Tistrella mobilis: one gene and its partner. The protein of the gene in region 1 interacts with the protein of each later gene in a pairwise test. Links are inferred from orthologs where the notes say so. Each region holds a gene or a part of one and is shown in the gene's direction. Other genes may lie near its edges. The genes, in order: rpe and eno.

Region 1 (10,165 bases):
ACCGCCGGATATCTGCTCTATGCCTCGCTGACCCACAAGACCGTCTTCGATCTGAAGGAGGACGATGTCTACTGGTGCACGGCCGATGTGGGCTGGGTGACCGGGCATTCCTACATCCTCTACGGGCCGCTTGCGAACGGCGCCACCACCTTGATGTTCGAGGGCGTGCCCACTTGGCCCGATGCCGGCCGCCACTGGGAGGTGGTCGACAAGTACGGCGTCACGATCTATTACACGGCGCCCACCGCCATCCGCGCCCTGATGCGCGAGGGCGAGGCACCGGTGAAGCGGTCGTCGCGCAAGTCGCTGCGCCTGCTGGGCTCGGTGGGCGAGCCGATCAACCCCGAGGCCTGGCGGTGGTATCACGAGGTGGTCGGCGACGGCCGCTGCCCGATCACCGATACCTGGTGGCAGACCGAAACCGGAGGTTTGATGATCGCGCCGCTTCCGGGCGCCACCGACCTTAAGCCGGGATCAGCCACCCTGCCGCTGTTCGGTGTGAAGCCTCTGATCGTCGACAATGAAGGCAAGCCGCTGGACGGCGCCTGCGAGGGCAATCTCTGCATTGCCGATAGCTGGCCCGGGCAGATGCGCACCGTCTATGGCGATCACGAGCGCTTCGCCCAGACCTATTTCAGCACCTTCCCCGGCCTCTACTTCACCGGCGACGGCTGCCGGCGTGACGAGGACGGCTATTACTGGATCACCGGCCGGGTCGACGACGTGATCAACGTTTCGGGCCATCGGATGGGCACCGCCGAGATCGAGAGTGCGCTTGTCGCCCATGCCAAGGTCGCCGAGGCGGCCGTGGTCGGCTACCCGCACGAACTGAAGGGTCAGGGCATCTATGCTTATGTCACTCTGATCGCCGGCGAGACGCCGTCGGAGGAGCTGCGCAAGGAGCTGGTGGCCTGGGTGCGCAACGAGATCGGCCCGATCGCGACGCCGGATCTGATCCAGTGGGCGCCGGGCCTGCCCAAGACCCGTTCGGGCAAGATCATGCGCCGCATCCTGCGCAAGATCGCCGCCAACGAACATGACGGGCTGGGCGATACCTCGACGCTGGCCGATCCGACGGTGGTCGATGATCTGGTCGGCAACCGCATGAACAAGTGAGCGTCGCCTGATGACGCAAGCGGGCCCGGCAGGAAGCTGTCGGGCCCGCTTGCGTCTGGCGGCGCGCCGTCTCAGGCGGTCCGGGGGGTGGTCGCCTTGAACACCAGCGCGATGAAGGCCAGCCCGCCCAGCAATACGACGATGCTGCCGGCTTTGGCGAGCGGTTCTCCGGTTGCGACATCGCCCGAGAACAGGACGGTAAGGCCGATGGTCATCACCACCAGGCCGAGATGGGCCAGAATGGCGTGGAGTTTTGCCAGGCGGGTGGCCGCCAGGTCCGGGCGGTCCTTCAGCACCAGCCCGTAGATGGCGGCGGAGACGAAGCCCAGAAGGTTGAGATGGCCGTGAGCCGGCCCGTATTCGAAGTGCTGGCCGGCGGCCATTACGATGCCTGCGACCATGCCAAGCGCGACATAAATCGCGGCGGCGCGCAGATGGAAAGCGGCGAGGGCGTTCATCGACGGCCCTTTCTGTGCAGATTGGTGTGACCCTGTCGTCGCTGCGTGGCGGCCCGGCGGGCCTATTCCGCCGGGCGCGCATTTGCACACCACATCCTGCCGCCGATCAACACCCTGCGCAGGGCGGGGCGAAACGGGGGTGAACGGCTGTCAACGTCTTCAGAAGTCGACGCATTTTCCGTTGCGTTCCCAGTCGCCGTAGCGCACGGGATCCAGCCCCTTGGGGCCGCCGATCTCGGCCGGCTTTTCCGGTGCCGGCGTCGGGACGGCTGTGTCCGTCGCGACGGCCGTATCCGCGGCCACCGCGGTGCCGGCGTCGTTCTGCGTCTTTTCGGCCATAGCCTCTGATCCTCCTGCACTGCATGACACCGATGCGGGCGGTTTCGCTTGAAGCCCCCGTGCCTGTCCATATATGTCAGGCGATCCGGCGGCGCACCCCCGCCCGATGCGGAAGCCGTCTGCGGCCTCGTCCTCCATCCGGGCTCGACACATCCCATGAACCACATCCGAACGGCATTGCTGCTCGCGGTCATGACCGGGCTGTTCATGGTCGTGGGCTATCTGATCGGCGGTGGCAGCGGCATGATGATCGCGCTGCTGATCGCCATCGCAATGAACGGCTTCGCGTATTGGAACGCGGACAAGCTGGTCCTGCGCATGTATGGTGCACGCGAAGTGGATCCGCGCGCGGCACCCGAGCTGCACGACATGGTGGCGCGCCTTGCCGCCAATGCCGGCCTGCCGATGCCGAAGCTCTACATTGTGGAAGAGGCGCAGCCCAACGCCTTCGCGACCGGCCGTTCCCCGGAAAAGGGCGCTGTGGCTGTAACCCGCGGGCTGCTACAGGCGCTCTCGCCCGAAGAAGTTGCCGGCGTGGTCGCTCACGAGCTTGCCCATATTCGCAACCGCGATACCCTGATCATGACGGTGACCTCGGTCATCGCGGGTGCCATCGGCATGCTCGCCAATTTTGCCTTCTTTTTCGGCGGTACCCGGGACGACAATGGCAACCCCAACCCGTTGGGCTTCGTGGGCGTGCTGCTTGTCTCGATGCTCGCCCCGATCGGTGCCGCCCTGGTGCAGATGGCGATCAGCCGCTCGCGAGAGTATCAGGCCGATCGCATCGGTGCCGAGATCTGTGGCCGGCCCGACTGGCTTGCCTCGGCACTCACCCGTCTTGAGAACGCCTCTCGCCGCGTGGTCAATGCCCACGCCGAACACAACCCGGCTTCGGCCAATCTCTTCATTGTGAACCCATTGAAATCCAACGCCGTTGACAGCCTGTTCCGTACCCATCCGACCACCGCTGACCGGGTGGCGCGCCTGCGCGCCATGACGATCGGCACTGCCCCGGCCGGCGCCGGCGCGCCGGCGGGCTTCGCCCGCGGCCCGCGCCGCGGCCCCTGGGGCTGAGCGCCGGATGCGCCCGCCCCGCCGCCCCGAGGACGATCGCCGCAATGATCGCGGCGCCCGCCCCACTCGCGACGATCGCCCCGTTCATGATCAGGCCGCCGGTGACCGGCCCCGCGGCAGCCGCCCGCCGCAGGGCCGCGACCGCACCTATCAGGGGGATCGCGACGGCAGGATCCAGGGTGGTAAGCCCCGGAACGACCGCTATCGTGCGGCCCGCGACGACGCCCATGCGCCGCGGGCCCGCGCCAGCTTCCGCGAGCCGACACCGTCGCGAGCCGTTGCCGCGGAACTGCTGATGGACGTGCTGGATGATGGTCGGCCGCTGGACGATGCGATCGCAACCCATCCGGGCTTCCACCGTCTTGAGCCGCGCGACCGGGCCCATGCCCGGATGCTGGTCGCGACCGTGTTGCGCCGGAAGGGCGAATTCGACCGGCTGCTCGGCCGGGTGATGCAGCGGCCGGCGCCCGAAAAGGCCATGCATGTGCTGCGCCTCGGCCTCGCCGATCTCAGGATTCTGTCCACCCCGGATCATGCGGCGGTGGATAATGCCGTGCGCCTCGCTCAGGCGGGTGGGCTGGGCGGCCTGTCGGGGCTGGTCAATGCGGTGCTGCGCCGGCTGGCTGCCGAGGGGGACCAGATCGCCGCCGCCGCGAAGATCGACCCCAGGCGCGAGAACCTGCCCCGCTGGCTGCGTGCCTCGTGGGAAGCGGCCTACGGGATAGAGGCCACCGACGCCATTGCCGAGGTACTGCTGCGCGAGCCGCCCATCGATCTCTCGGTCAAGAACCCGCGCGAGGCGGCGGCCTGGGCTGAAAAGCTCGGCGGCCGTGCCATCGGCGGCCGTACCGTCCGTCTCGATCGCGCCGAGGGTGGTGTCGAGCGGCTGGAGGGCTACGATGAAGGCACCTGGTGGGTTCAGGATCTGGCAGCCACCCTGCCGGCCATGCTGCTCGGCGACGTGAAGGGCAAGGTGGTCTATGACCTCTGCGCCGCACCGGGCGGCAAGACCGCGCAGCTGGCTGCGGCCGGCGCCCATGTCACGGCCGTCGATCGCAATGCCCGTCGGATGATGCGCCTGGGCGAGAACATGGCCCGGCTGGGCTTCACCGACGTCACGCCCGTGACGGCCGATCTTCTTGAATGGCGGCCCGAGGCGGCAGCCGATGCCGTGCTGGTGGACGCACCCTGCTCCGGCACCGGTACATTGCGCCGGCGTCCTGACCTTGCCTGGTCCAAGCGTCCGGATCAGGTGGCGGAACTGGCGGAGCTGCAGGAAAAGCTGCTTGAGGCGGCGCTGAAGCTGGTGAAGCCCGGCGGCCTGATTGTTTATGCCACCTGTTCGCTGGAACCGTCGGAGGGCGAGGATCTTGTCCGCCGGGCGCTCGATCGCGGCCTTGCCGCCGAGCGTGTGCCCATCGGTGCCGATGAACTGCCCGCCCGGCTGGGTGTTGCGATCAACGCCGCCGGCGAACTGCGCACTACGCCCGCCCTGCTTGCCGATGCCGGCGGCATGGACGGCTTCTTCGCCGTTCGCTTGCGACGCCGCGACGCCGCCTGAGACCACTCGTAACCAGCCGTCATGACGGCCCCGTCGGAGGCTTCCCACCCGATGACCGCAACCGCCGCCAGCAGCCGCCCCGCCACCCCCAGCCCGGCACCGGTCCGGATCGCCCCGTCGATCCTGTCGGCCGATTTCGCCCGGCTGGGCGATGAGGTCGCCGCCATTGATCAGGCGGGGGCAGATTACATCCATGTCGATGTCATGGACGGCCATTACGTGCCGAACCTGACCATCGGGCCGATGGTGGTGAAGGCGCTCCGGCCGTGGTCGAAGAAGGTCTTCGACGTCCATCTGATGATCGCACCGGTCGATCCCTACATCCCGGCCTTCGTCGAGGCCGGGGCCGATATCGTAACGGTTCATGCCGAGGCGGGGCCGCATCTGCATCGCACCGTGCAGCTGGTGAAGTCGCTGGGGGTGAAGGTGGGCGTGTCGCTCAATCCCTCCACCCCGCCAGAGGTGTTGGATTACGTGCTGCCGGATCTGGATCTGGTGCTGGTGATGAGTGTGAACCCTGGTTTCGGCGGCCAGAGCTTCATCCCGTCCCAGCTCGACAAGATCCGCATCCTGCGGTCGAAGATCGATGCGACCGGCCGGGCGATCGATCTTGAGGTCGATGGCGGTGTGACGCCGGAAACGGCGGCCCTCGTAGCCGCCGCCGGGGCCGACGTGCTGGTTGCAGGCTCCGCCGCCTTCAAGGGCGGTGCCGAGGCCTACGCCCTGAATATCCGGGCACTGCGCACCGGCGCAGATCGGGGGCGCACTGGCGGCTGACTCTGTCGCTTTTAACCTGCATCTGCCGATACGTTTTACCTTCCCCTGCAATCGAGAGACCAGAGGCCCATGGCCGCGATCACGCGCATGCCGCCGCCCGGAAGCCCGCTGCCCGGCGCCGGCGACCGTCTGAGAGCGCTGGCTCATCGGTGGTTCGTGGCGCCGCTGCCGGATGCGCGCGGTGGCTTGAAACGGGTGCTGGAACCGCTACGCCCGGGCGATCCAGCCCGTGGTGTGGAGATGGTCCAGGGGCATTTCCGCCTGGCGGGGCAGGTGGTGGAGGCCAGCCACAAGCTGGGACCGGATCCGTTCCGTCCGGACGAGGCGGAGGGCGCCAGGGGGGACGACGAACCGGACATTGAGCTGACCCCCGTGCCGGCGCAGCCGCCGGCACCTGAGCCGATCCTCGACGACACCGCCCGCCCTGAAGATGCAGCCCTGCTTGAAGGCGGGGATGTGTCGACAGATGAGGTGCCCGTTCCGGCATTCACCACCCCGACGCCTGCCCTGTCGCGACCGGACTGGCTGCCGGACGAGGCGTCGGATGCCTGGTTGGTCGCCTGGCAGGGCTTTCAGTGGCTGGGGCATCTGAGGGCCGTCGCGGGACCCCATGCTTCCCGCGCCCGGGCGCTGGCCCGCGCTCTGGTTTTTGAATGGATTGCCGCGGACCGGGCGGCTTTCCAGCCTTATGTCTGGTCGCCGGGCATCGCCGGTCGCCGCCTGGCGGCGCTGTCGCTTCATGTCAGTTTTCTGATCGATGCCGATGACGACCGGCTGCAGGCGGCCCGCACCGATGATCGCCGGCTGATGGCGGCGCTGCGCCAGCATGCCGACCGCCTGGAGCGGATGGTGAAATGGCGCCACCTGGACGGGATCGAGCGCATCCAGGCTCTGCGCGGCCTGTGGATGGGCCGGGCTGCGCTGGGCGCGGGGCGGCGCAAGCTTGCCCGGATCGCGAAGCTGCTGGTGCAGGCGCTGGAACGGCAGATTCATGCAGACGGCGTGCATCACTCCCGGTCGCCGGTCTGTCAGCTTGATCTCGTCTCTGATCTGGTCGAGCTGAAGACGATTGCCGCGGCCCATGAGGCTGCCCTGCCGGCTGGCTTCGACGATCTGATCAGCCGGCTGGCCGCGGCGCTCAGGCTGATGCGCCACCGCGATGGCGTGCTTGCCCTGTTCAACGGAACGCCCGAAATTCCGGCGGCGCGGGTCGATCAGGTGCTTGGGCATGTGCCGGCCCGCGGCATGGAAAGGCTGGACGGGGCTGTCGGCGGGTTCGAGCGCCTGGCTGCCCGACGGACCACGGTGCTGGTCGATCTGGGGCTGCCGGCACCGGCTACGGCCGGACAAGCCGGCTTTTCTGGTTTCTCGTCGTTCGAGATGTCGACCGGCCGTGAGCGGCTGGTGGTCAATTGCGGTGCCTATGTCGCGAGGCCGGGCCCCTGGATGCAGGCCGTCACCCAGGCGGCGGCTCATTCCGGCGTGACGGTCGAAGACCAGGGGCCGCAGCGGGTTGAAGCGGGTTCAGGCGAACGTCGTCGCAGGGCCGGCCCACCGGTGATCATCGACCGCCGCGACGACGAAGGGGCGCAGTGGCTGGAATTCACCCATTACGGTTTCCGTGACCATGGCCTGCTCCATGCCCGCCGCTTTTATCTGGGGCCGGATGGCGATGATCTGCGCGGCGAGGACCGCTTCACCGCCCTGCCAGGGCGTGGCGGAGGAGCGGCGCGGTTCGCGCTGCGCTTCCATCTGCATCCGGCTGTCAAGGCCTCGCCGATTCAGGGGGGGGCGGCCGTGCTGGTGAGGCCGGTCCACGGCCCCGGCTGGTATGTCCGCGCCGATGGCGCGAGCATCGCGATCGAAGAGAGCGTCCACATGGGGCGTGAAGGTCGGGTGCGTCCGGCGCAGCAGGTCGTGGTGACCGGCGTTGCCGAGGGGCCCGAGACCCGGATACGCTGGGCATTCCAGCAGGTTCAGCCCAGGGGTGACGGAGACGTGCGGCAGCAGGGCGGTTTCGATGCCCGGCCCGCGCGGATCGATGATGCCCGACGTGGCGCGCCGGCCATGGCAGAGACGCCGCCCCGGACGCAAGGGGCGGAACGCGACGGCATCGGGGACCCGCCTGCGAATGCGTGAAAGCCGCACCGCGCCTTGCGTTTTTGATAAAGTAGGGTCTTGCCTTCCAGGCGCTGATGACCGATATAGGACCTGAACAGTCCTGATTGGCGAGGGGCCCTTCGTGGCTCTCGCCATCAACCGGCCCATCCGACCCGGGACCGACCATCCGATGCTGAAAATCGCCAAGCTTACCGATTATGGGATCGTGGTTCTGACCCATATCGCCAACGCGCCTGATCGTGTTCATCGGGTGACGGAGCTTGCCGAAGAGCTGGCCATCCCCGCGCCGACCGTCGCGAAACTGGCCAAGACGCTGGCCCGTGACGGGCTGCTGATTTCCCATCGCGGGGCTCACGGGGGGTATCGCCTGGCGCGTCCGGCGGCCGAGATCCGGGTGGTCGACATCGTCGAGAGCCTGGAAGGCCCGGTCGCGATCATGGAATGCATCGAACATCCCGGCACCTGCCGGCAGGAAAGCGTGTGTCAGACCCGCGGTAACTGGATCCGGATCAACCGGGCGATCAGCCGCGCACTGGAAGGGATCAGCCTTGCCGACATGGCGGCGGATGCGGCTGTGCAGCCCTTCCCCGCGGCGCAGGCGGGCTGAGCCGGACCGGAAACTTCCGGCTGACGCGGAGTTCGTGTCCGGGCCGGTGACGACGAGATCAAGAGGCGACGCCCGCCGGCCCGATGGACGGGCCGTTCTTTCAAGAACGGGCGCGCGGAGGACGAGTGATGACGAGCAAGAACGCAGTCGAGGCGCTTGTCGCCCGCGAGTACACGGAAGGCTTCCATGTCGACATCGACGCGGACAACGTGCCGCCGGGGCTCGACGAGGACGTCATCCGCGTGATCTCTGCAAAGAAGGAAGAGCCCGACTTCATGCTGGAGTGGCGGCTCAAGGCCTTCCGGACCTGGCAGGCGATGGAGGAGCCCGACTGGGCCTTCCTCAAGAAGCCCAAGGTCGATTTCCAGTCAATCATCTACTACTCCGCCCCCAAGCCCAAGGCCGACGCGCCGAAGAGCCTGGAGGAAATCGATCCCGAACTGCTGAAGATCTACGAGCGTCTCGGCATCCCGCTCAAGGAGCAGGAGATGCTGGCCGGCGTCGCCGTCGATGCGGTGCTCGACAGCGTTTCGGTCGCCACCACCTACAAGGGTAAGCTCAAGGAACTCGGCATCATCTTCTGCTCGTTTTCAGAAGCGGTGCGCGAGTACCCGGAGCTGGTCAAGAAGTATGTGGGATCGGTGGTCCCTGTCGGTGACAACTTCTATGCCGCGCTCAATTCGGCCGTGTTCTCGGACGGCACCTTCGTCTATGTGCCGAAGGGCGTGCGCTGCCCGATGGAGCTGTCGACCTATTTCCGCATCAATGCCGCCGGCAGCGGCCAGTTCGAACGGACGCTGATCATTGCTGAAGAAGGCGCGTATGTCAGCTATCTGGAAGGCTGCACGGCGCCCATGCGCGACGAGAACCAGCTGCATGCCGCGGTGGTCGAACTGGTGGCCATGAAGGATGCCGAGATCAAATACTCAACCGTCCAGAACTGGTATCCGGGCGACAAGGATGGCAAGGGTGGCATTCTGAACTACGTCACCAAACGTGGCGCCTGCCGCGGGGCCAATTCCAAGATTTCCTGGACCCAGGTCGAGACCGGCTCGGCGATCACCTGGAAGTATCCCAGCGTCATCCTGCAGGGCGACAACTCGATCGGGGAGTTCTATTCGGTCGCGGTCGCCAACAATGCGCAGCAGGCCGATACCGGCACCAAGATGATCCATATCGGGCGCAACACCCGTAGCACGATCATCTCCAAGGGCATTTCGGCCGGGCGCGGCCAGAACACCTATCGCGGCCTGGTGCGGATGCAGAAGGGTGCGGAGGGCGCCCGCAACTACACCCAGTGCGACAGTCTGCTGCTGGGGCCGGATTGCGGGGCACACACCTTCCCCTATATCGAGAGCCGCAACCCCACGGCGCAGGTCGAGCATGAGGCGACGACCTCGAAAATCAGCGACGACCAGCTGTTCTATCTGATGCAGCGCGGGCTGTCGGCCGAGGATGCCGTGTCGATGATCATCAACGGCTTCTGCAAGGACGTCCTGAAGGAGCTGCCGATGGAATTCGCGGTCGAGGCCCAGAAACTGCTCGGCATCACGCTGGAAGGTAGCGTCGGCTGACCCGGCCATCCGTTTCCCGCGGCCCGGGATCCTGCCGGGCCTGACGCATTGCGGCCGTTCAGGCCGCCGGACGATCTCATTCGAGGACCAACATGCTCATCATCCGCGACCTGCACGCCCGCGTCGACGGCAAGGAGATCCTGCGCGGCCTGAATCTGGACGTGCGGCCCGGCGAGGTCCACGCCATCATGGGGCCGAACGGCGCCGGCAAGAGCACGCTCTCCCACATCCTGGCCGGCCGCGACGGCTATGAGGTCACGCAGGGCTCGGTCACCTATATGGGGCAGGATCTGCTGGAGATGGCGCCGGAAGAGCGGGCGCGGTCGGGCGTGTTTCTGGCGTTCCAGTACCCGGTCGAGATCCCGGGCGTGAACAACACCTATCTGCTGAAGGCAGCGCTCAACGCCCGACGTAAGCATGAGGGTCTGCCCGAACTGGATGGCGTGCAGTTCCTGAAGCTGGTTCGCCAGAAGCTGAAGATCGTGCATCTGGACGAGAGCCTGCTGAAACGCCCGGTCAATGCCGGTTTCTCGGGCGG
Region 2 (10,169 bases), 2.1 Mb from region 1 along the record:
GGCCAACCGCACCTCGGCCAGTGCCGAGCGCGGCCTCGGCCTTGAAGACGCGCTGCCGATCTTCGCCGAGATCCGCGAGACAACCGGCCTGCCGGTGCTCACCGACGTGCATCTGCCCGAACAGTGTGCCATCGCCGCCGAGGCGGTGGATGTGCTGCAGATCCCGGCCTTCCTGTGCCGCCAGACCGATCTTCTGGTCGCGGCGGCAAAGACCGGCCGGGTGGTCAATGTCAAGAAGGGCCAGTTCCTGGCGCCCTGGGACATGACCAATGTGGTCGCCAAGCTGGATGCCGCCGGCAATCCCAATGTGATGCTGACCGAGCGCGGGGTCAGCTTCGGCTACAACACCCTGGTGACCGATTATCGCGGCCTGCCGATCATGGCCCGCACCGGCTGCCCGGTGGTGTTCGATGCCACCCATTCGGTCCAGCAGCCGGGCGGCCTGGGCGGGCGCAGCGGCGGGCAGCGGGAATTCGTGCCCGTGCTGGCGCGTGCGGCGGCGGCGGTCGGCGTGGCGGCGATTTTCGCCGAGACCCATCCCGACCCCGACAAGGCGCCGAGCGACGGCCCGAACATGGTACCTCTGAAGGCGCTGCCCGATATGGTCGCCGACTGGATGGTTTTCGATGCGGCCGCCAAGGCCCGTCCGCTGGCCGTCTGATCTTTTGCCGCCCCGACACCTGATCGTCACGGGCGGCGTTCATTCTCGTCCTGCCTACCTTCTGTCGACAGCCTGCTGTCCTCGACAGTCTGCCCCGGCCCCTTGCCCTGAACGGAGAGCGAGACATCCCATGACTGCCATCGTCGATATTCGTGCCCGCGAGATCCTCGACAGCCGCGGCAACCCGACCGTCGAGGTCGATGTCGAGCTGGAAAGCGGTGCGATCGGCCGTGCCGCCGTGCCGAGCGGCGCCTCCACCGGCAGCCGCGAAGCGGTCGAGAAGCGCGACGGCGACACGGCCCGTTATCTGGGCAAGGGCGTCGAGCAGGCCGTCGAAGCCGTGATGGGCGAGATTTCGGACGAACTGATCGGCTATGACGGCGAGGACCAGATCGGTATCGATCAGGCGCTGATCGAGCTGGACGGCACCGAGAACAAGTCGCGCCTGGGCGCCAACGCGATCCTGGGCGTCAGCCTGGCCGTTGCCCGGGCCGCGGCGGAAGAGGCCGGCTGGCCGCTCTTCCGCTATGTCGGTGGCGTCATGGCGCATACTCTGCCGGTCCCGATGATGAACATCATCAACGGCGGTGCCCATGCCGACAACCCGATCGACATCCAGGAATTCATGATCATGCCGGTGGCCGCGGACAGCATCGCCGATGCCATCCGTACGGGCGCCGAAGTGTTCCACCACCTGAAGAAGCAGCTGTCGGCGGCCGGCCACAACACCAATGTCGGCGACGAGGGCGGCTTCGCCCCCAATCTTGGCAGCAATGCCGAGGCCATCGACTTCATCATGAAGGCGATCGAGTCTGCCGGCTACACTCCGGGTGAGGATGTGGTGCTGGCGCTCGACGCGGCCTCGTCCGAATTCTTCAAGGACGGCAAGTATCATCTCGACGGCGAAGGCCGGGTGCTCGGCGCCGACGACATGGTCCGTTTCTACGAGGATCTGGTCGCGCGCTACCCGATCGTGTCGATCGAGGACGGCATGGCCGAGCAGGATTGGGACGGCTGGGCAGCACTGACCCGGGCCATCGGCGGCAAGGTCCAGCTGGTCGGCGACGACCTGTTCGTGACCAACCCGCAGATCCTGGCCGAGGGCATCGAGAAGGGCCTTGCGAACTCGATCCTGATCAAGGTCAACCAGATCGGTACCCTGACCGAGACGCTGCGTGCGGTCGATATGGCCCATCGTGCCGGCTACACGGCGGTGATGTCGCATCGCTCGGGCGAGACCGAGGACACCACCATCGCCGATCTGGCGGTTGCCACCAATTGCGGCCAGATCAAGACCGGCTCGCTGTCGCGCTCGGATCGTCTGGCGAAGTACAACCAGCTTATCCGTATCGAGGAAATCCTGGGTGACACCGGCTATTACGCCGGTCGCGGGGCGCTGAAGGCCCTCGCGCGCCGCTGATCGTCGGCGATCAGGACCTGTCTGGAGGCCCGTTCGGAGTGATCCGGACGGGCCTTCGCCGTCTTCGGGCGCAGGCCGGGGCCCGGCAGGGGGTAAGTGCCAGCGCAACCATGCCGCCGGGCGGCAGCAGAAGCACGAGAAGTGGCAGCTCGCCCGATGTCAGCGGCATCCTGGCCGGCGATGCCGGCGCCGATGCTGCCAGCGAAGAGGCCGGCCCGGCCCCGCGCCGTCATCTGACGACCGAAGAAGGTGACACCGGTGGCATCATCGGCTCGATCCTGGTCCAGCATTTCCGGTGGCAGCGGCGACGGTATCAGTCTCTCAGGATGCGAACCTGCGGCCGATATGACGTCACCGGCCCGTCAAGCACGACGGTATAGGTGGCGATCCAGGCCGGCGTGCCATCCACGCGGGCAAGCGGCATGATCAGCCACTCTGCCATGCGCCACTCTCCATCCGGCCAGGTTGCGCGATCGACGCCCCAGATGAGGGTGCCCTCATCAATCGCACGATCATAGGCGCGCAGGATGTCGGCGCAGCGATGGCCGTACCAGATACCGTCGACGAGATGGCCGGTGGCATCGCGTTTGGCCAGGGCGACGATGACGCTGCCGACATAGCGGTGCAGGAAGGCGCCATCGGCCATGCGCTCGATGATCAGAAGGCTGGGGAGAACCCTTGGCATATCGACCAGCAGATCGAAATCCCGTCTGAGCGGTATCGGGCGTCCCATGCGCCGTGATCGCCAATAGGCGATCAGCGCCTGGATCCGTGGATCTGGGGCGTGGGGGCCTCGGCCATCGAAGCTGGTATCTGCGGATCTCTGGGTCATGATCCGATCATCGGCTGGCCCGGGCCCCGGGGCAAGTATCCCATGCTGTCGCACTGCGGCATCGATAGACATCCTCCCTGCCGACAACCGTGTTATGATTAGGGAGTTCGTCGTTATCGCTCATACGATCAAGGGATTCTCTGCCGTGGCCGGCCTGAAAACCATCATCGAACGACGGATGCCCCGGCTCTATGCCCGGTTGATAGACTTCCGCGACCGTATGGCCCCGGATTACGGCGAGAAGGAACTGGAGCTGGTGCCGATTCTGGCCGAGGCGGATGCCGATGCCTATGACATCGGCGCCAATTACGGCGCCTATACGGCGCCCATGCTGCAGACCGCCGGACGCGTCGTGGCCTTCGAGCCGAATCCGACCATGAGCAAGGTGCTGAAAGCCCGCTTCGCCCGGGATTTTCGCGAGGGGCGGCTGGTGCTCATGCCGATGGCGCTCGGTGATGCCGAGGGAGAAGCGGTGTTGCATGTGCCCGAGGCCGGATCCGGCCTCGCCTCAATGAAGGAGGAGGCCGTGCGAAGCGTCAGTACGCCGGGCATGCTGCACATTGCCGTCGCTGTCCGGCGGCTTGACGATCTCAAGGCAGATATCGGCCGCGGTCGACGCGTGGGATTCGTCAAGATCGACGTGGAGGGCTTCGAGGGCACGGCACTTCGCGGAGCCATCGAGACTCTGAAGGCGAATCGGCCCACCCTGCTGATTGAGGCCGAAGAGCGCCATACCCCGGGCACCCTGGCGGAGCTTCAGGCATTGCTGGGGCCGATCGGCTATCGCGGCCTCTATCTGCTTGACGGTCGTCTGCATGATATGGCGGGTTTTGATATCGCCCGGCTTCAGGATTGCTCGGCCCTGAATGCAGAAGGAACCCGCCGGCTGCCGGACAGGGTCTATGTCAACAACTTCATTTTCGTCGCACGGCCGGAGCCCCTGGCCCGGCTGGAGGCGGCTTACGGTCCGGTGATCTCCGCCTGATCCCGTTGGTTCCGGCTCCCTCCCTGTATGGAACAGGTCTGCTCAGGGCAGCGGGGCGTCACATCCGTCGCGCGCAAAGCCTTCACAGACAGCCCGTATCGTGGTGCTGTCGCTGGGGATAGCAGCATGCGGGCCCGAGGGTGGTGTACCCAGCTGCCGCAAACCCATCACACTGGCCTACTCCCTGCTCCCTGCTCCCCAGGCGTGGTGCGTGCCTTGACGGCATCGGCGAACACAAGACCCGCAACCGGCGCCTGTAGCCCGGTTGCGGTGAGATCCAGTCCGCCCTCCGTCGCTGCGACTCGTGGTCGAGTACTCGGGCGCTGACCTGCTGCCTGAAGACGACCATCGTGACCAGCTTGGCCAGATAGAGCGCCACACAGAGCAGCCACGGCGAAACGGGTAGCGACAGGCTGTCTTCACACCGGGTGAACTCGCCACGGTGACGGCGCTTCTCGTCTATCTGCGAGGGGTCTGGTCGACCCAGGCCGCAATGGGGCCGCGCACGACGCTCCAGCCGAACGACCACGTCCCGGTGCCCGGCCGTGGTGGCGTCGTCCGGTTCTGATCCGTATCAGGCAGCGGCCTCGGCTCTGGCCGCTGCGACATCCAGCGGCGCCGCGGACGACACGCCGAGACGATCATCCAGCCCGCCCAGGTCCAGCAGGCGGGCGATCAGGGCGTCGACTCCGGCGCCACTCTTCATGTTGGTGAACAGGAAGGGGCGGCGGCCGCGCATGCGGGCGGCATCCCGCTCCATGATCCCGAGATCGGCGCCGACCAGGGGGGCCAGATCGACCTTGTTGATCACCAGCAGATCCGAGCGGGTGATGCCGGGGCCGCCCTTGCGCGGGATCTTCTCGCCTGCCGCCACGTCGATCACATAGATCGTGATGTCGGCAAGTTCGGGCGAGAAAGTGGCCGACAGATTGTCGCCGCCGCTTTCAACGAAGATGAGTTCGAGATCGGGAAAGCGTATGCTCATCTCGGCCACGGCCGCGAGGTTGATCGAGGCATCTTCCCGGATGGCGGTATGCGGGCATCCGCCCGTTTCCACCCCCATGATCCGCTCCGGCGCCAGGGCGCCGGCCCGGGTCAGGATCTGCGCGTCCTCCTGGGTGTAGATGTCGTTGGTGATCGCCGCGATCCGATAGCTGTCGCGCAGCCTGCGGCAGAGCACTTCGAGAAGGGCGGTCTTGCCGGAGCCGACGGGGCCACCGACGCCGATGCGCAACGGCCGGGAGCTGCCCTGAGGGGTGAGCGGGATGGGCGCGGGGGCGAGCGTCGTCATGAGCGGAACAGCCTGGAATAAAGGGTTTCGTGTCTGAGAGCGGCAATGTCGGCGAGGATCGCAGCCCCACCCGGAGCGGCCTCGGGGCCGGCGCGGGCCGCAGCGGCCACCGCACCGATCACGGGACCCAGCGCTGCCAGCACCCGCTGGCCATCGGTCTGTCCCAGTGGCACCAGCCGGACCCCGGCGGAGACGAGATTGGCGGCGAAAGCGTGAACGAAGGCTTCGATCAGCATGTCTTCGGGCAGACCTGCCCATCCGCCGCAGGCGCCCGCGGCGATCGGCAGGGTGGCCGGTACTTCTGCGGCGTCGAGCCGTGCCGCCAAGTCCGCGGCTTCGTTCAGCGCCCAGCCACGCGCCACGGCTTCCAGAAATGACCGACCCTGCTGTCGCGCTTCCAATGCCCGCTCGCCGGCAGGCGTCAGGGCTGAGGAGACGATCGCGGTCTCGACGAGCCCGGCCATGTCACCCGCCTGTGCCTGGCGGGCTGCACGCACGGCGAAGCCGGCATCGGTCCGCCCGGCCCCGAAACGCAGGACGCCACCGATCCAGCCGGCCAGGGTCTCTGCCGTGCCGACTGTGCCATCCTCGATCGCCTGTTCCAGCCCATGGCTGTAGCTGAAGGCCCCGATGGGGAAGCTGGGGCTGGTCCAGGCAAGCAGCCGGTGCAGAGCCCGTGGGCCTGCCGCCACTAAGGGGGCCTCCGGGCCACCCGGCCAGCCATACAGCAGAACCTGTCCTTCGGTGGTCATGGCAGGATCAGTGGTGATGGGCGTGATCGGCATAGGCACCGGGTTCAGGCTCGAAGGTGTCCGCGGCGGGCAGGATCCGCAAACCCAGGGCGGCGGCGATACGGCGGACCAGCGGCTCATCCGCCGTGCGGATCCGCCAGCCGTCGACCACCTGCGCCGGCCGATGGCGGTTGCCGATCTGCCAGGCGGCGCGGGCCGTGTCGGCACCTGTGCCGCCAACCAGATCGACGGCTGTGGTCACCTTCGTGGCATGGCCGTGGTCGTGATGCCCATGCCCGTGATCATGGCTGTGGCCGGGATCTTCACCCGCGGCCATCCCGGCGGCGCCCAGTATTGGTTCGGGATCAAAGGGTGCTACCGTTTCCGTCAGATGTGCGCCCAGGCGGCCGAGCAGATCGCGTGCGACCAGGTCCCGGGAGATGAGCAGTCGCGGCGTTACGACGTGGGTGGTCACAGCAAGCGGAACATGCCGGTTGCCCAGGTGCCAGGCGATGCGGACGAGATCTCGACGGTCCGCCGTTTCGGCCTCGATCACCGCCTCTGGCGCAGCCCGGACCACGACATGGCCGCCCTGATCCAGCATCAGCCGGTCGCCATCCGCCAACCTTACGGCCTCGCGCAGATCCAGAAGGAAAGCGCGGCCGTCATCGGTGGCAAGCCGGATCCGCCGGCGATGACGGTCGGCATGCGGCAGGGTGATGGTGCCCCAGGCGGCATCGGATCCCAGAACCGGCAAAGCGGCGGTCACCACCTGCACGGCCCTGGGCATGACCGACTGAGGGACCTCCGGAATCAGGGGCGTGATCTTCTCGACGGCGGCGGCAGTGGCGGAAAGCTGGGTCATCTTCATGGGAACCGGTCTCCTGCGTGGCGACGCGATGCGGCTGTCGCATGCGGATCGTGCATCGGGACGGGGGGTTTGATCGGTGATCTTTCGGTGTATCTCCCTGTAAATTCTGTGTCAGAAGAGGAAGTAGCGCTGGGCCAGCGGCAGCACCTCTGCCGGCTCGCAAACCAGGACCTCGCCATCGGCGCGGACTTCGTAGGTTTCGGGGTCGATTTCGATCACCGGGCAGGCGTCGTTGAGCGCCATCTGCGCCTTGGTGACCGTCCGGGTGCCACGCACGGCCGAGAGCTGCCGGCCACCTGCAATCGCGCCGAGACGGCCTGAGGCGAGGGCGGCACCAGAGACGAAGGTCAGGCAGGATGCCGTGCGCGCAGTGCCCATCGCCCCGAACATCGGCCGGTATATCACCGGCTGCGGCGTCGGGATCGAGGCGTTGGGATCGCCCATCGCCGCATAGGCGATGCTGCCGGATTTGAGCACGATGTCCGGCTTCACGCCGAAGAACATCGGCTTCCAGAGTACCAGATCGGCCAGCTTGCCGACCTCGACCGATCCGACCTCGGCATCGATCCCGTGCGCGCGGGCCGGATTGATCGTGTATTTGGCGACATAGCGACGGGCGCGGAGATTGTCGTTGTCACCGGTCTCGCCTGACAGCCTGCCGCGCTGGCGGCGCATCTTGTCGGCAGTCTGCCAGGTCCGGATGATCACCTCGCCCACCCGGCCCATGGCCTGGCTGTCCGACGAGATCATCGAGATGGCTCCCAGGTCATGGAGAATGTCCTCCGCCGCGATGGTCTCGCGACGGATGCGGCTTTCGGCGAAGGCGACATCTTCCGGGATCGAGGGGTCGAGGTGATGGCACACCATCAGCATGTCGAGATGCTCGTCGATGGTGTTCACCGTATAGGGTCGGGTGGGGTTGGTGGAGGAGGGCAGCACATTGGCGAGCCCTGCCACCTTCATGATGTCGGGCGCGTGGCCGCCGCCGGCGCCTTCGGTGTGATAGGCGTGGATGGTGCGGCCGGCGAAGGCGGCGATGGTCCGTTCCACGAAGCCACTCTCGTTGAGCGTGTCTGTGTGGATGGCCACCTGCACGTCCATCAGGTCGGCGACGGTCAGGCAGGTGTCGATCGCCTTGGGCGTGGTGCCCCAGTCTTCGTGCAGCTTCAGGCCGCAGGCGCCACCTTCGATCTGCTCCATCAGGCTTTCCGGCCGGCTGGCATTGCCCTTGCCGAGGAAACCGACATTGACCGGCAGGTCTGCGGCTGCCTGGATCATGCGCATCATGTGCCAGGGGCCGGGCGTGACCGTGGTCGCGAAGGTGCCCTCTGCAGGGCCGGTGCCGCCGCCGATCATGGTTGTCACACCGCTTGCGATTGCGTCGATCGCCTGCTGGGGTGCGATGAAGTGGATATGCGCGTCGATGCCGCCGGCTGTCAGGATTCGTCCCTCGCCGGCGATGATCTCGGTGCCGGGGCCGATGACGATGTCGACGCCGGGCTGGATGTCGGGATTGCCCGCCTTGCCGATCGCGGCAATCCGGCCGCTGCGCAGGGCGACATCCGCCTTGATGATACCGGTATGGTCGAGAATCAGGGCATTGGTGATGACGGTGTCGGCGGCACCATCGGCACGGGTGCGCTGCGACTGGCCCATACCGTCGCGGATCACCTTGCCGCCGCCGAACTTGACCTCCTCGCCATAGATTGTCCGGTCTTCCTCGACCTCGATCACCAGTTCGGTGTCGGCCAGGCGCACCCGGTCGCCCACGGTCGGACCGTAGGTGGCGGCATAAGAAACGCGATCGATCTCGTAGGCCATGTGTTCAGCCCTCCCCGCCCTTGGGCGCTGCGGCGCCAAGCGCGCCCGACACCTTGCCGTCGAAACCATGCACCACGCGGTCACCCTGATAGGCGACCAGGCGCACGCTGCGGGTCTGACCGGGCTCGAAGCGGACTGCCGAGCCGGCGGGAACGTCGAGCCGCATGCCCCAGGCTGCGGCACGATCGAAAACGAGGCCGGTATTGGTCTCGTAGAAATGATAGTGCGACCCGACCTGCACCGGCCGGTCACCGGTATTGGCAACCTCGATCTCTACGGTCGGGCGGCCGGCATTGAGGGTGATCACACCGGCGGCAGGGATGATCGCACCGGGGGCCAGACCCTCGGCATCGGGCGAAAACGGCGCGTCCGCGGAAGAGAGGGGCAGGGTGGTCTCGGTCATCCTGATGCCCTCAGCGGATCGGGTTGTGGACGGTGACCAGCTTGGTCCCGTCGGGGAAGGTCGCTTCGACCTGGATCTGCTCGATCATCTCGGGAATGCCGGGCATCACCTCGTCGCGGGTGAGTACCCGGCCGCCGGCCGCCATCAGATCAGCGACGCTGCGGCCGTCGCGGGCGCCTTCGACCACGAAATCGGTGATCAGCGCAATTGCTTCCGGATAGTTGAGCTTCACGCCGCGGGCACGGCGCTTACGCGCCACCTCTGCCGCCATGGCGATCAGCAGTTTTTCCGTTTCCCGAGGGCTCAGATGCATGCGGCGGACGCTCCCTGGCCATTCCCTGTATCGTTCAACCTGTCGCCTCTGACGGGCGGGTTTCGGTTCAGCCGCGGCGGATGCGCGGTAAACGCGGTGGATGATGAAGAAGTTCCGATCGCGCCACCACCCACAGCCGATCGAAGACCCGTTTCAGACGGGCGGCATCTCTCCCCGCCATCCGCACCACCAGACACCCGTCGACCAGACCGATCCCCACCACGGGGCGGGTCAGAGCATCCGGATCCGCAACAGACCCTGCCGAATTCGATGCATGTTTCGTGCCGAAAGCCGGTTCCGGACCTTCGGCTGCCTCCAGCTCCTGCCGCAGCCGGTCGCGGAGCGCCTGGCGTGCGGCTTCGTCGGAACTGCCGATCCCGCAGAATCCTGCGATTGCGGTCATGCCGCCCAGCGCCGACGGGCTGGTGAGGGCCGCAGCGAAATCCTCCTCGGCAATATCGAAGGCATCGGCGAGCAGAAGCCTTCCTGCACGCTCGACTGCCCAGGCATCGCGCAATCGGGCACGCATGACGCTCTCGCCATGGGCAGTCCGCCCCAGCACGAGCATCTCGCCGAACAGCGCATGAGAGGTGTGATCGGCAAGCACCAGCCGGGTGCGGCGCTCGAAACGCGCCTGATCGTAGATGATCGTTTCCTGCGGCAGCCACTCGAAGCTGGCGCCGCTGCCGATCCGGAACAGGTTGTCGATGGTCGAGACCGGGCCGGTGGTGCGATAGACCCGCTCTGCCGCCTGCGGCATCAGCAGCAGCCGGGCGCCGTCCTGGACCGTCACGTCGAGGCCCAGCCGGTCGCCGCCGACGATGCCGCCGGAGGTGCTGGT

Evidence for each region.
Region 2: the proteins of rpe (region 1) and eno interact in binary tests that used the Escherichia coli proteins (3 or more experiments, as listed by UniProt). The link is inferred for Tistrella mobilis from one-to-one orthologs.

Annotation. Positions count from the first base shown.
Region 1 is NZ_CP121017.1:4,422,374-4,432,538, reverse strand. What follows is about bases 3,531-6,462. They hold rpe (ribulose-phosphate 3-epimerase), read left to right. Parts: upstream 3,531-4,599; coding sequence 4,600-5,325; downstream 5,326-6,462. Other genes in these bases: P7L68_RS25510 (heparinase II/III family protein), read left to right, coding at 5,395-6,462; P7L68_RS25520 (RsmB/NOP family class I SAM-dependent RNA methyltransferase), read left to right, coding at 3,531-4,548. In the rest of the region: acs (acetate--CoA ligase), read left to right, coding at 1-1,116; P7L68_RS25535 (hypothetical protein), read right to left, coding at 1,188-1,574; P7L68_RS25530 (DUF1674 domain-containing protein), read right to left, coding at 1,734-1,913; zinc metalloprotease HtpX, read left to right, coding at 2,070-2,987; more of P7L68_RS25520, read left to right, coding at 2,995-3,530; more of P7L68_RS25510, read left to right, coding at 6,463-7,464; P7L68_RS25505 (SUF system Fe-S cluster assembly regulator), read left to right, coding at 7,616-8,053; Fe-S cluster assembly protein SufB, read left to right, coding at 8,182-9,627; Fe-S cluster assembly ATPase SufC, read left to right, coding at 9,720-10,165. UniProt on the Escherichia coli protein: Catalyzes the reversible epimerization of D-ribulose 5-phosphate to D-xylulose 5-phosphate.
Region 2 is NZ_CP121017.1:2,368,257-2,378,425, reverse strand. Bases 1-2,936 are described here. They hold eno (phosphopyruvate hydratase), read left to right. Parts: upstream 1-791; coding sequence 792-2,081; downstream 2,082-2,936. Other genes in these bases: P7L68_RS16560 (FkbM family methyltransferase), read left to right, coding at 2,912-2,936; P7L68_RS16565 (PAS domain-containing protein), read right to left, coding at 2,395-2,913; kdsA (3-deoxy-8-phosphooctulonate synthase), read left to right, coding at 1-661. Also shown: more of P7L68_RS16560, read left to right, coding at 2,937-3,898; urease accessory protein UreG, read right to left, coding at 4,473-5,189; P7L68_RS16550 (urease accessory protein UreF), read right to left, coding at 5,186-5,941; P7L68_RS16545 (hypothetical protein), read right to left, coding at 5,949-6,791; P7L68_RS16540 (urease subunit alpha), read right to left, coding at 6,903-8,612; P7L68_RS16535 (urease subunit beta), read right to left, coding at 8,617-8,952; P7L68_RS16530 (urease subunit gamma), read right to left, coding at 9,026-9,328; P7L68_RS16525 (urease accessory protein UreD), read right to left, coding at 9,396-10,169. UniProt on the Escherichia coli protein: Catalyzes the reversible conversion of 2-phosphoglycerate (2-PG) into phosphoenolpyruvate (PEP). It is essential for the degradation of carbohydrates via glycolysis.